DNA from 2 places in the Mesorhizobium sp. M1348 genome. Region 1 is predicted to be linked to the other one. Evidence: riboswitches for the same ligand, from Rfam matches in the RefSeq annotation. Region 1 holds a riboswitch; the other holds the start of a gene.
What was found. A riboswitch is a leader RNA that binds a small molecule or an ion and turns the genes downstream of it on or off. The one in region 1 is predicted to bind S-adenosylmethionine.

Region 2: it holds a riboswitch for S-adenosylmethionine, as region 1 does, so the genes downstream of both, metX (homoserine O-acetyltransferase MetX) here and NKH13_RS21805 (O-succinylhomoserine sulfhydrylase) in region 1, are expected to answer to the same signal.

What each region holds. Positions count from the first base shown of each region.
Region 1 covers NZ_JAMYLH010000014.1:21,575-28,815, reverse strand. The annotation lists gene argF (ornithine carbamoyltransferase) at 1-872, shown strand, start outside; gene NKH13_RS21820 (Hsp33 family molecular chaperone) at 1,050-2,060, shown strand; gene apaG (Co2+/Mg2+ efflux facilitator ApaG/CorD) at 2,067-2,459, opposite strand; gene NKH13_RS21810 (ceramide glucosyltransferase) at 2,688-3,842, shown strand; gene NKH13_RS21805 (O-succinylhomoserine sulfhydrylase) at 3,879-5,069, opposite strand; SAM riboswitch at 5,139-5,216, opposite strand; gene NKH13_RS21800 (2'-deoxycytidine 5'-triphosphate deaminase) at 5,352-6,446, shown strand; gene NKH13_RS21795 (hypothetical protein) at 6,481-6,930, opposite strand; gene araD1 (AraD1 family protein) at 6,958-7,241, opposite strand, start outside.
Region 2 covers NZ_JAMYLH010000001.1:442,133-449,373, forward strand. The annotation lists gene NKH13_RS02250 (RNA polymerase subunit sigma-70) at 1-850, opposite strand, end outside; gene NKH13_RS02255 (SDR family NAD(P)-dependent oxidoreductase) at 989-1,735, opposite strand; gene NKH13_RS02260 (DUF1330 domain-containing protein) at 1,971-2,291, shown strand; gene metW (methionine biosynthesis protein MetW) at 2,317-2,931, opposite strand; gene metX (homoserine O-acetyltransferase MetX) at 2,990-4,159, opposite strand; SAM riboswitch at 4,252-4,329, opposite strand; gene hisC (histidinol-phosphate transaminase) at 4,468-5,577, shown strand; gene NKH13_RS02280 (prephenate/arogenate dehydrogenase family protein) at 5,584-6,519, shown strand; gene NKH13_RS02285 (DUF2125 domain-containing protein) at 6,757-7,241, opposite strand, start outside.

The DNA.
Region 1 (7,241 bases):
AAGGCGATCTGCGCTTCATGCTCGACGACGCAGCTGTGCGAAAGGCAAGGCTCAAGGCCGGCGAACGCACCAAGCCGCTCGAAGGAAAGGTGCTGGCAATGATCTTCGACAAGCCGTCGACGCGCACGCGCGTGTCGTTCGACGTCGGCATGCGGCAGTTGGGTGGCGAGACGATCATGCTGACCGGCACCGAGATGCAGCTTGGCCGCTCGGAGACCATTGCCGACACGGCCAAGGTGCTGTCGCGCTATGTCGATGCCATCATGATCCGCACCACCTCGCATGACCGGCTGCTGGAACTGACGGAAAACGCTACGGTCCCCGTCATCAACGGGCTGACCGACGAGACCCATCCCTGCCAGCTGATGGCCGACATCATGACCTTCGAAGAGCACCGCGGTCCGGTGGCCGGCAAGACGATCGCCTGGACCGGCGACGGCAACAACGTGCTGCATTCGCTGCTGGAGGCTTCTGCGCGGTTCCGCTTCAAACTGAACGTCGCCGTGCCCGAGGGCAGCGAACCGGCTCAGAAGCATGTCGACTGGTCGAAAGCCAATGGCGGCAAGCTGAAATTCACCCGTTCGCCCGAGGAGGCCGTTCACGAGGCCGACTGCATCGTCACCGACTGCTGGGTCTCGATGGGGCAGGAGCACCGTGCCCGCGGCCACAATGTCTTCTTGCCCTATCAGGTCAATGCGGCACTGATGGCGAAAGCCAAGCCGGACGCGCTGTTCATGCACTGTCTGCCGGCGCATCGCGGTGAGGAGGTTACCGACGAGGTCATCGACGGGCCGCATTCGGTGGTTTTCGATGAGGCCGAGAACCGGCTCCATGCCCAGAAGGCGGTCTTGGCCTGGTGCCTGGGCGCTTGATACGGGCCGCGGTGATCCGGGCCGGCCTGATCCGCGCCGCCTTGATCCGCGCCGCCTTGATCCGGGCCGCCTTGATCCGGAAGTGGGTGGTGCCTATCTCAGGCGCATCACGCAAATCGAGCGCGTCTCGTCGCATGCGCCCCGGAGGGCGGCATCGCCGCGCCCCGGAGCTTTGTCATGTTGGAAACTCATCAATTGGCTGAACATAAACCCAAGCTCGGCGAATTCGGCTACGCCGGCGACGACCATGTCGTGCCGTTCGAGGTCGGCCCGCTCGACGTGCGCGGCCGCACCGTCCAGCTCGGGTCGATGCTCGACGCTATTCTCAGCCGCCACGACTATCCCGAGCCGGTCGCCCGACTACTGGCCGAAGCCTGTGTGCTAACTGTACTGCTCGGAACTTCGCTGAAGTTCGAGGGCAAGTTCATTCTGCAGACCCGCACCGACGGGCCGGTCGACATGCTGGTCGCGGATTTCTCCACGCCGCACGCGCTGCGCGCTTATGCCCGCTTCGATGCCGACCGGCTGCAGGCTTTGACTTCTGCCGGCGAGACGTCACCGCAGACTCTGCTCGGCAGCGGCGTCCTGGCGCTGACCATCGACCAGGGCGCTCACACGCAACGCTACCAGGGCATCGTCCAACTCGACGGCGTCACGCTGGAAGATGCCGCACGCACCTATTTCCGCCAGTCGGAGCAGATTCCGACCGACCTCCGGCTTTCGGTTGCCAAGCTTCTGACGCCCGGCGTCGGCGGTGCCCGCGAGCAATGGCGGGCCGGTGGCCTGCTGGCACAATTCCTGCCGCAGTCGGCGGAGCGCATGCGCGTACCCGACCTTCCCGGTGGCGACGGCGATCCGCGTGAGGAAATCCACGACCCGACCGACAATTCCTGGCAGGAGCTGCTGGCGCTGCTTGGTACCATTGAACCGACCGAGCTGATCGATCCGACGATCGGCGCCGAACGGCTGCTTTACCGGCTTTTCCACGAGCATGGCGTCCGCGTTTTCGGCGGCGTGCCGGTTGCCGACCAGTGCTCATGCTCGAGGGAGAAGATCCGCGGCATCCTCGAAGGCTTTTCCGCCGAGGAGATCAGGGACAGCACCGAGGATGGCAGCATTCACGTCGCCTGCGAATTCTGCTCGAAGCAATATGACTTCGACCCGGCGGAGTTTGCAGCGGCCGGATGACGGCCCTCAATTGACGGTGCGCCGCGTGCCCGGCAAATCGAGCGAGAAGGCGGGGATGGCGACGTCGAAGGTCTCACCCCGTTTGTTGCGCATTGTGTAGTGCCCGACCATGATGCCGGATGGGGTCGAGAGCGGGCATCCAGACGTATACTGATAGCTGTCGCCGGGGTTGAGTCCGGGTTGCTCGCCGACGACCCCGGGGCCGCGCACTTCCTCGACCTTGCCGGTGCCGTCGGTAATGTGCCAGTAGCGTGATAGAAGCTGCACGAACTCATCCGACTGGTTGTCGATGGTCACCTGGTAGCCCCAGACATAGCGGTTTTGCGGCGGGTCAGAGTGATCCTCCAGATAGAACGGCCTGACCTGCACTTCGATGTTGCGGGTGACGGCGCTGTACATAAACTGCTCCAAAGCAATGTAGATGGAACTTTCGATGCTCAGCGCAGTTTGGTCAACGATGCGCGGCATCTTCTTGCCCGATCTCAAGCGCAGGTGCCGAAAAACAATGTCATTTGAGTGACACATGACAATGTTGGTGTGCAGGCTTGTGCCGGGCGACTCAGCGTTTTGTCGAATTGTTGAAAACGGCCGTCATGCGGCCGGCATTTCTGGAGTGACCAGATCTCGATGGAACCGACATTCGCAGCCGCCCTCCTTTCCATAGCCCTCCTTCTTTCAAATCTCGCCAGCATCCTGTTAGCTTCGCTGAAGCTGAAGCGACCAGCCAGGATTGCACCGCCCGCGGCCGACGCGCCGCCGGTATCGATCGTCGTCCCGGCGCGCGGCGTCGAGCCGTTTGCCGAAGAGACTCTGGAGCGCGCCTTCTCCCTCGACTGGCCGCGCTACGAACTCATCTTCTGCGTCGCCCATGCCGATGACCCGGTGGTCAAGCCGATCACCGCCGCAATGGCGCGGTTTCCAGCTATTCGCGCCCGCCTTCTAGTCGGTGACGACCGCATCAGCGGCAATCCAAAACTCAATAATTGCGTGAAGGGTTGGGAGGCGGCCCATTATCGCTGGGTCATCCTTGCCGATTCCAACGTGCTTATGCCGAGCGATTATGTCCAACAGCTGATGGCGGCATGGCGGCCCGATACCGGCCTCGTCTGCTCGACGCCGATCGGCTCGCGGCCGGACGGATTTTGGGGGGAGGTCGAATGCGCCTTTCTCAACACGCTGCAGGCACGCTGGCAGTACGCTGGAGAGGCGCTCGGCCTCGGCTTCGCGCAGGGCAAGAGCATGTTGTGGAACAAGCCGATGCTCGATGCCAATGGCGGCATCCGCGCGCTTGCTGCCGAGATCGCCGAGGACGCCGCCGCGACCAAGCTGGTCAACGGGCTCGGACTGCGGGTCAATCTTGTCGCCTCGCCCTTCGAACAGCCGCTCGGCCGGCGCACGCTTGGCGAGATCTGGTCGCGGCAGGCGCGCTGGGCGCGGCTGCGCCGCGTCACCTTTGCACTGTTCTTTGCCCCCGAAATCCTGATCGGCGCGGCGCCGCCGCTGGTGCTTGCGCTGATCGCCGCGGCTGACGCCGGCGTCAGCCTGCCGGCAACCGCCATCGCCGTGCTGGTCGCGGCCTACCTGCCGGAATGCGTCTTGGCCTCGGCCAAGGGATGGCACCTGTCGCCGCGCACGATCCCGGCGATGATGGCGCGAGACCTGATGCTTCCCGCCATTTGGGCGCGCGGATGGCTGAGCGGCGCCGTCGACTGGCGCGGCAACGTGATGACCATCCAGACCAAGGCCGTCGCGGAGCTGGAAGAGACCCCGTCCGGCGTCTGATCGGCGCATCCCCGCTCGCCTCTGTTCGGCCAGTCCTTATCCGGCAGCTCTCAGCGCTTGCTCGATATCTTCGAGCAGATCGTTGGCATCTTCCAGGCCGACGGAAAGCCTGAGCGTTCCCGGTCCGATACCGAGCTCGGCGCGAGCCTCATCGGTCAAGTTCTTGTGCGTCGTCGTCGCCGGATGGGTGATCAGGCTCTTGGCATCGCCGAGATTGTTGGAAATCAGCACGATGTCGAGTGCGTTCTGGAAGGCAAAGGCCGCCTGCTTGCCGCCCTTCACATCCAGGCAGATCAGCGTCGAGCCGCCCGACATCTGCTTCTTGACCACGGCCGCTTGCGGGTGGTCGGCGCGGCCGGGATAGATGACGCGGGCGACTTGCGGGCGCTCGGCGAGGAAATCCGCGATGCGGCCGGCACTTTCCGTCTGCTGGCGTACGCGCAGCGGCAGCGTCTCCAGCCCTTTCAGCAGCGTCCAGGCATTGAAGGGCGAGAGGCTCGGGCCGGTGTGACGGAAATAGTCATGCAAGTTTTCGTCGATCCACTTCTTGTCCGACAGAACGATGCCGCCAAGACAGCGCCCCTGGCCGTCAATATGCTTGGTCGCGGAGTAGACGACGATGTGAGCGCCGAGCTGCAGGGGTTTCTGCTGCAAGGGCGTGGCGAAGACATTATCGACGATCAGCCTGGCGCCAATCGAGTTGGCAAGTGCGGCGACGGCGGCGATATCGACCACCTCCAGCGTCGGATTGGTCGGGCTTTCCAGGAAGAACAGTTTGGTGTTCGGCTTGACCGCCTTTTCCCAACTGGCGATGTCTGTGCCGTCGACCAGTGTTGCCTCGATGCCGTATTTCGGCGCCAGCGTCTCGACCACCCAGCGGCAGGAGCCGAACAGCGCGCGCGCCGCGACGATATGGTCGCCCGCCTTGGCGCTGCACAGCAGTGCTGCCGTCACCGCCGCCATGCCGGATGCCGTGGCGCGCGCGTCCTCGGCGCCTTCCAGCGCGCACATGCGTTTTTCAAACATGTCGACGGTCGGGTTGGCATAGCGCGAATAGATGAAGCCCGGCTCCTCGCCCTTGAAGCGGGCTTCCGCCGCTTGCGCCGTCTCGTAGACATAGCCTTGGGTGAGATACATCGCCTCGGAGGTCTCGCCGAAGCCGGAACGCAGCGTCCCGGCATGCACGAGTGCGGTCTGAGGCTTCCAGTCGCGCTTCTTGTTCATCATTCTATCCAACACCAAAAATGGTCCAAACAACAAAAAACCGGTCGCGAAAGTCGCAACCGGTCCATATGGCCTTGCGGCCCGACGGTCCTTTAGCGACTTGTTTAACGTGGCTGCAAGCCGACCGGCCAAATCACCACGGGATAACGACCTTTAGACCCGCGCCACGCTTGCGTCAATTGCCGGCATGATTAAGAGGGTTGTACCAAGCAGGTGCCAAAGGCGTCCACGGTCGGACCTGCGACAGTACAAGACCTCGCCCGGCGTTCGAACGGAGCCAGACCCTTGCGGCAGACAGGCATTCTTCCCGATCAGGATATTTCCGCGCTGTTCCAGTCGGGCGCGCTGAAATCGCCGCGCACGCTCGATGCCGATCAGATCCAGCCGGCCAGCCTTGACCTCAGGCTCGGCGACAAGGCCTGGCGGGTGCGTGCTTCCTTCTTGCCCGGCCCGGACCACAGGGTTGCCGACAAGCTCGACCGGCTGAAGCTGCACGAGATCAACCTCGCCGAAGGTGCCGTGCTGGAAACCGGCTGCGTCTACATCGTGCCGCTTCTCGAAAGCCTGGCGCTGCCCGCGCATATTTCGGCTTCGGCCAACCCGAAGAGCTCGACCGGGCGGCTCGATATCTTTACCCGGGTTATGACCGACCGTGGCCACGAGTTCGACAAGATCGCCGCCGGCTATGAAGGCCCGCTTTATCTGGAAGTCAGCCCGCGCACCTTCCCGATCGTCGTGCGCACCGGCTCGCGGCTGTCGCAGATCAGGTTCCGCACCGGCAATGCGCTTTTGTCGGAAAGCGAGCTGCACGAGTTGCACCGCGCCGAAATGCTGGTCGCCACCGAACCACCCAATATCTCAGGCGGTGGCATCGCGCTGTCGATCGATCTCGACGGCGACAAGGACGGGCTGGTCGGCTATCGCGGCAAGCACCACACCGGCCTGGTCGACGTCGACAAGCGCGCCGCGCAGGATGTCGTCGATTTCTGGGAGCCGCTCTACAAGAGCGGTGCCGGCGAGCTGGTGCTCGATCCGGACGAATTCTATATTCTGGTGTCGCGCGAGGCGGTGCATGTGCCGCCGCTCTACGCCGCCGAAATGACGCCCTTCGATCCGCTGGTCGGCGAGTTCCGCGTCCATTATGCCGGTTTCTTCGACCCGGGTTTCGGCCATTCGGCGTCGGGCGGCACCGGCAGCCGGGCGGTGCTCGAGGTACGCAGCCATGAAGTGCCGTTCATCCTCGACCACGGCCAGATCGTCGGGCGGCTAGTCTACGAGCACATGCTGAAACGGCCGCAAGCGCTCTACGGCACAGATCTCGGCTCGAACTATCAGGCGCAGGGCCTGAAACTGTCCAAGCATTTCCGCGCCGCGCGCTGAGCTTGTTCGCAAGCCGTCAGCCGCGAACAAGCTGTCAGCCGCGAAACAGATATTCTTTCGCGGCGCCAAGGCAGCCATGAAACTGACCGATAAAGAGCAGTTCTCGCACTGCCAATCGCTTCTTCCCCCAAAATCCTCTGGTTTGCTTCTCGTCAAGTGAGGCGCTTGAGCTGGACTGCAAGGGGAACAACTGCTTGCCGAGACATCCCAGCACATGGGCTCTGGCGGAGTCGATACCGCAGGCTCTGCCATTGTCGTTCATTCTGTCAGCGCGGAGTGCGGACGTCATGCGATCCGCGTTGCGCATCAGAAAGCTCACTTGCGATTTCGAATAGCCGGTGGCCAGAAGCCGGTTAGTCATCGACATCCGGGCTTCGCGATAGGATTTTGCGCTGCATTGTCCGGCGCTGTAAGCCGCTGGGGAGAAATAGGCGAGGAACAGGACTAAACTTACGAACACAGTGCCAATCCGCAGGCCGTTCATCTTTCGCCCCTGAATTCTGTCACCAGTTTACAACGCCTTCACCGCCACCTTCACCGGCTGCTCGATTTCAAGCGGGTTGCGCAGCGGCAGGCCGAAATCCTGGGCCTCGATTTCGAACACGTCGCCGGCCTCGGTCCTGATGCCGTCGGCGAAGGACAGCGTCGCCGTGCCGAACATGTGCACATGCACGTCGCCCGGCTGGCGGAAGGCCGAGTATTTGAAGTGGTGATGCTCGAGATTGCCAATGGTGTGCGACATGTTCGCCTCGCCCGACAGGAACGGCTTTTCCCAAAGCAGCTTGCCGTCACGCA
Region 2 (7,241 bases), on a different contig from region 1:
CGATCCCGCCCTCGGCCGCGTCGAACACATGCAGGGAATGGGCCCGCCATTCAGGGCCATCGTGGCTGCGGGAATAAACCCCGACCGCCGGCTGGGCATTGGCGCGGGTGGCCAGCGTGCGGAAGCCGCCAAACCTCGGCCAAACGGTCTCGAAGAAACCGCGGATCGCTTCGCGGCCTTGATACCATTCGCGCCAGGGCGGCATGGTATAGATGGCGTCCTCACGCAGGAGCTCGATCAAGCTGTCGAGATTGGCGGCCTGCCAGGCCTGCATGTAGCGTTCGAGCAGCATGCCTTCTTCGGGGCTGGGCCGTGATCGGCTGGCCGGCCGTCCCTGAGGATAGCGCGCCGCCAGCGTTGCGCGGGCCCGCTGCAACGCGCTGTTGATCGAAGCCGTCGATCCGCCCAGCAAACGCGCCGCCTCGACAGCCGACCATCCGAGGACGTCGGCAAGCAGCAGCGCGGCGCGCTGTCTGGGCGGCAGATCCTGGATCGCGGCGACGAAGGCGATCTGGACGGCCTCGCGGCTCTCGTAACGAGCTTCCGGACCTGGCTCGCTGCCGGCAATGTCTGGAAGCTCCGCGTCGGGGTAGGGCTCCAGCCAGGCGATGTCGGCTACAGGCCCGCCCATGGCCGCCCCGTGGGAGGGCGGCCGTCCGGGTTCCCGGAGAATGCGACGCGCCCTCGACCTCGCCTTGATGGCGTTGAGGCAAGCGTTGGTCGCGATCATGTAGAGCCAACCGCGAACCGAACCCCGCCCGTCGAACTCCGATCTTGCGCGCCAGGCGCGAAGCAACGTGTCCTGGAGAGGTCGTCGGCCTCGTGCAGCGAACCCATCATGCGATAGCAATGCAGCTTGAGCTCGCGGCGATGCGCGGCCGTGACCTTCTCGAAGGCCAGCCGATCGAGAATCGGCTGGCGTGCTGGGTCCAGAGGTGGCTGAGCGTCTGTCATGGGACTTCCGGGTTAGGTTCGCATTACGCGCGCCTCAGGCGGCCGGTGCAAGGCCGCTCCCGCTCACCATGAAGGAACTGCCTTGCGGTTGGCCGGTGGCGAGCGCGACCACCGCCCGTCCGACATCGGCCGGCGTTTGCATGTCGGTCATGGCGGCGATGAAGTCCGCCGGCTGGATGCCCATATAGGCCGCGATGCTGTCGACGCCGGCCTTGCCGACGCCGGTCTCCGGCATGATGCGCATCGGCGCGAGCGCCATGAAGCGCAGGCGGAGGCCGAGCCGGTCGGCCTCCTTCTGGCTATGACCGGCCAGGAACATCTGCATGCGTTTTGCGCCGGCATAGCCGCCGGCGTTCGGTGGCCCGCCGGTCAAGGCCGCGCCGCTGGAGATCAGAACGATCCGGGTTCCCGGCTTGAGCGGACGCCGCAGAGCGGCCCGGCAAAACAGGAACGAGGCCTTGACGTCCGTGTCCCAGTTTGCGGAGAACGCCTTCCAGTTCTGTTCATGCACCGGCGCGGAAGGCGCCAGCGCACCTGCACAGATCACCAGCACGTCCGGCTCCAGCGCGGCGAAGACCTTATCGGGGGCGGAGTCCACCGTCGCATCGACCGCGAGCGTCTTCACACCCGAGACCTCCCAGGCAAATTGCGCCAGAGCCTGTTTTCCGCGGGCGACGGCCAGCACCGTCGCTTTCTCCTTGAGGGCGGCCTCCGCGATGGAGCGGCCAACACCACGGCTGCCTCCGACGACGACGACATTCTGACCTTGCAACGATCCCATGGATCACCTCTCTGTTCCCGGCCGCCGGACCATCCAGGCGCGCTCATCGATAAGGACAGCGCGGGCGAGGGGAAATCATCGGTGCCAGGCGGAAATATCTTTCAGTGACGGCAGCGGCGCGCCAGTTTTGTATTCAGTGTCATTACCTCGGGGGTAATCGACCTGTGCGCTACGTCTCGGCAAAACTGCTCCCATCAAGCCGATTGTTCGGCTTTCGACCACAAGGAGTTACGCCATGACCGCCTATGCCGTCGCCCATATGCGCCAGGTCACGCCAGGGCCGCAGATCATCGAGTACCTGCACAAGATCGATGCCACGCTGGAGCCGTTTGGCGGTCGCTTCATCGTGCATGGCAGCGAGGTGGAAGCCGTTGAAAACACCTGGCCGGGGCACCTCGTGATTATCGAGTTTCCCGACAGGCAGCAGGCGCGCGCATGGTACGACTCGCCCGCCTATCGGGAGATCTTGCCGCTGCGTACCGGCAATTCCCAGTCCGACGTGGTCTTCGTCGACGGCGTCCAGCACCCGCACAAGGCCACCGACGTTCTCGAATAAAGGGACGATCTGCTACGACTGGCTCTTATCGTTTCAGCAGGAACACCGCCTGCTGGCCGAAAAAATTCCAGAACCACCACGGCATCGAGAAGCCGATCCGCTGGCCGTTGGCGTCGAGCGCGGTTGCCTTTTCCACCGTCGCGCCAAGCTCGTCGCATAGATTGACGAAATCGCGAATGGTGCAGAAATGGATGTTGGGGGTGTCGTACCAATAATAGGGCAGGTCCTTGGTCACCGGCATGCGGCCGTTGAAGAGCAGCGAAAAGCGCACCCGCCAATGGCCGAAATTCGGGAAGGAGACGATGGCGCGGTTGCCGATCCGGAGCAGTTCGTCGAGCACCAGCTTCGGATTGCGGGTCGCCTGCAAGGTCTGCGACAAGACGACGAAGTCGAAACCCTTGTCGGGATAGAATTGGAGATCCTTGTCGGCATCGCCCTGGATGACCGACAGGCCCCGCGCCACGCATTCGTTGACGCCGCGCTGCGACAGTTCCAGCCCGCGGCCATCGACCTTCTTGGTCTCCTGCAGCAATTCGAGCAGCAGGCCGTCACCGGAACCGACGTCCAGCACCCGCGACTGCGGCGGGATGAGATCGGCGACGACTTCGAGGTCGACGCGCTGGGCGCGGTTGACGCTCATGCGTTCGGCTCCTGCCTGGCGCATGGTCCTGATCCGAACAGTCCGCAACCTTCCGAGGTCATGCGCCGAGCCCTCTCGCCCGCGCGGCCGAGGCGATGAAGCCTTTGATGGCGGCGAACAGTTCCGGCTCGTCGAGCAGGAAGGCGTCGTGGCCGCGGTCGGTCTCGATTTCGACGAACGATACCGAGGCGCCGGCCGCGTTCAGCGCGTGCACGACCGAGCGGCTCTCCTCGGTCGGGAACAGCCAGTCGCTGGTGAACGAAACCAGGCAGAAGCGCGTCTTGGTGCCGGCGAAGGCATCGGCCAGCCGGCCGCCATGGTCGGCGGCGAGATCGAAATAGTCCATCGCCCGGGTCATGTAGAGATAGGAGTTGGCATCGAAGCGATCGACGAAGGTCATGCCCTGATGGCGCAGATAGCTCTCGATCTGGAAGTCGGCATCGAAGCCGAAGGTCAGGGCTTCGCGGTCTTGCAGGTTGCGGCCGAACTTGCGGTGCAGCGCTGCTTCCGACAGATAGGTGATGTGGGCGGCCATGCGCGCCACCGCCAGCCCCTTTTCCGGCCGCTTGCCATGCTCGAAATATTTGCCGCCATGCCAGTCGGGGTCGGCCATCACCGCCTGCCTGCCGACCTCGTGGAAAGCGATGTTCTGCGAAGAATGGCGGGCGCCGGTGGCGATCGGCAGCGCCGAGAAGACGCGCTCCGGATAGCTGGAGGCCCATTGCAGCACCTGCATGCCGCCCATCGAGCCGCCAAGCACGCTGAACAGCTGTTCGATGCCGAAATGCTCGACCAGCTTCAGCTGCGCCCGCACCATGTCGCGGATGGTGATGATCGGCAGGTCGAGCCCGTAGGGCTTGGCGGTGGCGGGATTTGTCGAGGCGGGGCCGGTGGAGCCGAGACAGCCGCCGATGACGTTTGACGAGATTACGAAGAAACGGTCGGTGTCGATGATCTTGCCGGGGCCGATCAGCACTTCCCACCAGCCCGGCTTGCCGGTCACCGGATTGGTGTTGGCGACATGCTGGTCGCCGGTCAGCGCATGGCAGACGAGGATGGCGTTGGAGCGCGCGTCGTTGAGCGTGCCATAGGTCTGGTAGGCGATCTGGAACGGCGACAGCAGCGTGCCGGCGTCGAGCTTGAGCGGCTTGTCGGCGCCGAAACGCAACACCGGGCTCGACGGCTGGTCGGCCTCGTTGTTGGTTTTTCGAGCGCGCAAAGCGACCATCACATCTCCTTGCCCGGGCTTCAGCTGCCGCCAGTCTGGAGCAACAACCAGTCAGGGCAACAAAAAACCGGCCATGCCTTCGCAAAGCCGGTTACAGGATGCAAACGGCCCTTTAGCAAGTTGTTTAACGTGGCTGCAAGCCGACCGGCCAAATCACCACGGAACTGTAGCCGTTCTTCTATGACTCGCGCATGGCTTCGTCAACGGCAAGTTCTTGATCCCGAATTGCCGCCCCTCGACATTCCGGGCCACGGCTTGTATTTCCGCTGCGGCCTCCGGATGGAGGCATCCTCGACGGATTTCATGGAATGAGCCAGACACCGGATCAGATACGTCCAACGCCCCGCGCCGGCATCATGGACATCGAAGCCTATGTGCCCGGCAAGAGCGCGGCGTCTGAAGGTGTCGCCAAGGTCCATAAATTGTCGGCGAACGAGAACCCGCTCGGTCCTTCGCCAAAGGCGATAGAGGCCGCGCGCGCGGTCGCCGACAAGCTCGCGGTCTATCCCGACGGCAGCGCCAGGCGCCTGAGGGAAGCGATCGCCGAGGTGCACGGGCTCAACCCGGCGAACATCGTCTGCTCCAACGGCTCCGACGAGATTCTGGGCCTGCTGGCGCAGACCTACCTCGCACCCGGCGATGAAGCCATCATCACCGAACACGGCTTCATGGTCTACAAGATCTATATACAGTCGGCCGGTGCGGTCCCGGTAACGGTCAAGGAGACCCACGAACGCGCCGACATCGACGCGATCCTTGCCGCGGTGACGCCGCGCACCAGGATCATCTTCCTTGCCAATCCAAACAATCCAACCGGCACTTACGTGCCGTTCCAGGAGGTGCGCCGCCTGCATGCCGGCCTGCCGCGAAACGTGCTTCTGGTGCTGGATGCCGCTTACGCCGAATATGTCCGGCGCAACGACTATGAAGCCGGCGTCGAGTTGGTGGGCAGCGCGGAAAACGTGGTCATGACCCGCACTTTCTCCAAATTGGGCCTGGGCGGCGCGCGGATCGGCTGGATGTATGCGCCAATGCACGTCATCGACGCGATCAACCGCGTGCGGGGACCTTTCAATGTCAATGCGACGGCAATCGAGGCCGGCATCGCGGCGATCCGCGACCGCGCCCACATCGAACGCAGCGTCGCGCATAACGAGACCTGGCTGGCTTGGCTGAGCGAGCAATTGGAGGGGCTTGGGCTGCGGGTGACGCCGAGCGTCGGCAATTTCATCCTCATCCACTTTCCCGAGGACAAAAAGCATTCGGCGGAGGCGGCCGACGACTACCTCAGCCAGCGCGGCTACATATTGCGGCGCGTTTCCGGCTACGGTTTTCCCAACGCGCTGCGCATGAGCATCGGCACCGAAGAGGCCAACCGCGGCGTTGTCGCAGCACTCGCGACATTCCTGAAAAGCTAGAACACCATGACCTCACCGATGTTCGAAAAGATCGCGCTGGTCGGCATCGGCCTGATCGGCTCGTCGCTTGCCCGCGTCATCCGCCGCGAGGGACTGGCCGGCCAAGTCGCGATTTCGACGCGCAGCGAGGCGACGCTGGCGCGGGCGCGCGAACTTGGCCTTGGCGACACCTACACGACGGACGCGAAAGAGGCGGTTCGCGACGCCGATCTGGTCATCGTTTCGGTGCCGGTCGGCTCTTCGGGTACCGTCGCCGCGGAGATCGCACCGGCGCTGAAGAAGGGCGCCATCCTCACCGATGTCGGCTCGACCAAGGCGTCGGTCATCGCGCAGATGCAGCCGCATGTCCCTGATGGCGTGCACTTCATCCCCGGCCATCCTTTGGCCGGCACCGAAAAATCGGGACCGGATGCCGGTTTTGCCGAACTGTTCGAGAACCGCTGGTGCATCTTCACGCCGCTGCCCGGCACCGATCCCGCGGCACTGGAAAAGCTCTCGGAATTCTGGCGCCGCTGCGGCTCCAACATCGACACGATGGACCCGCAGCATCACGACATGACGCTGGCCATCGTTTCGCACCTGCCGCACATCATCGCCTACAACATCGTCGGTACCGCCGACGATCTGGAGTCGGTGACCAAGTCCGAGGTCATCAAATACTCGGCTTCCGGCTTTCGCGACTTCACCCGTCTCGCGGCGTCCGACCCGACCATGTGGCGCGACGTCTGCCTGCACAACAAGGACGCCATTCTCGAAATGCTGGCGCGGTTTTCCGAGGATCTGTCCTCGCTGCAGCGGGCGATCCGCTGGGGCGACGGCGAAAAGCTGTTCGACCTGTTCACCCGCACCCGCGCCGTCCGCCGCTCGATTATCGAGGCCGGCCAGGACATCGACGTACCGGATTTCGGCCGCCAGGCAGTCGAACACCCGCCGAAGGGATAAGCCGCGGCAGGCCGATCGCAGGCCAGACCGCCCTAGAACGGTTCATCGTTTCACGGAAACGCCGAGCCGCTCTATCTTTTTGTTTTGACGCAATTCCGGACGGAAAACCGTTCACACTTTTCCTGGAATTACTCTAAAGCGCGTCGCGTTCGACCGGCCTCATGTGACGCGCATTAGGTTCTTGTTTTGATGCATGTCGTTGTCGCAAAACCGCTGCACACTTTTGCGCGACATGCATTAGTCGAGCGGCTTGATCTTGCCGAGCGGGATGAAGCCGAGCGAGGCCTTGCCCCTGACGATCTTAAGCGGCATCGACGGCTGGTTGCCGAGCAGCGCCAGTCCGGCAAAGCCGGTTTGGATCTCTTTCTTCTGCTCGGGGATGGCGGTGGCGAGGATTGCCGCCACTGCCTTCGGATCAGTGAGCCTGATCGTCAGGTCGGCATTTAGGAGACCGTCGTCATCGACCGACAGCGGTCCGGAAACGGTGATGCGCGCAGTTCCGGACGACAGATCGAGCTCGTGGATTTCGGCCGCCTGGCCGCGCAGGCTCTTCGGATTTGCCTTGATCAGTGTCACGCCGTTCTTCAGCGTCACGTCGCCGCTGCCGTCGAGCGGCGGCAAGACGCGCCCGTCGATGGCCGCCGCGTCAATTTCGAGATCGGTGAAATTGCCGGCATAGTCGATGTCCGGGCCGTTTGGGCGCAATTGTCCGGTGGCGGCTC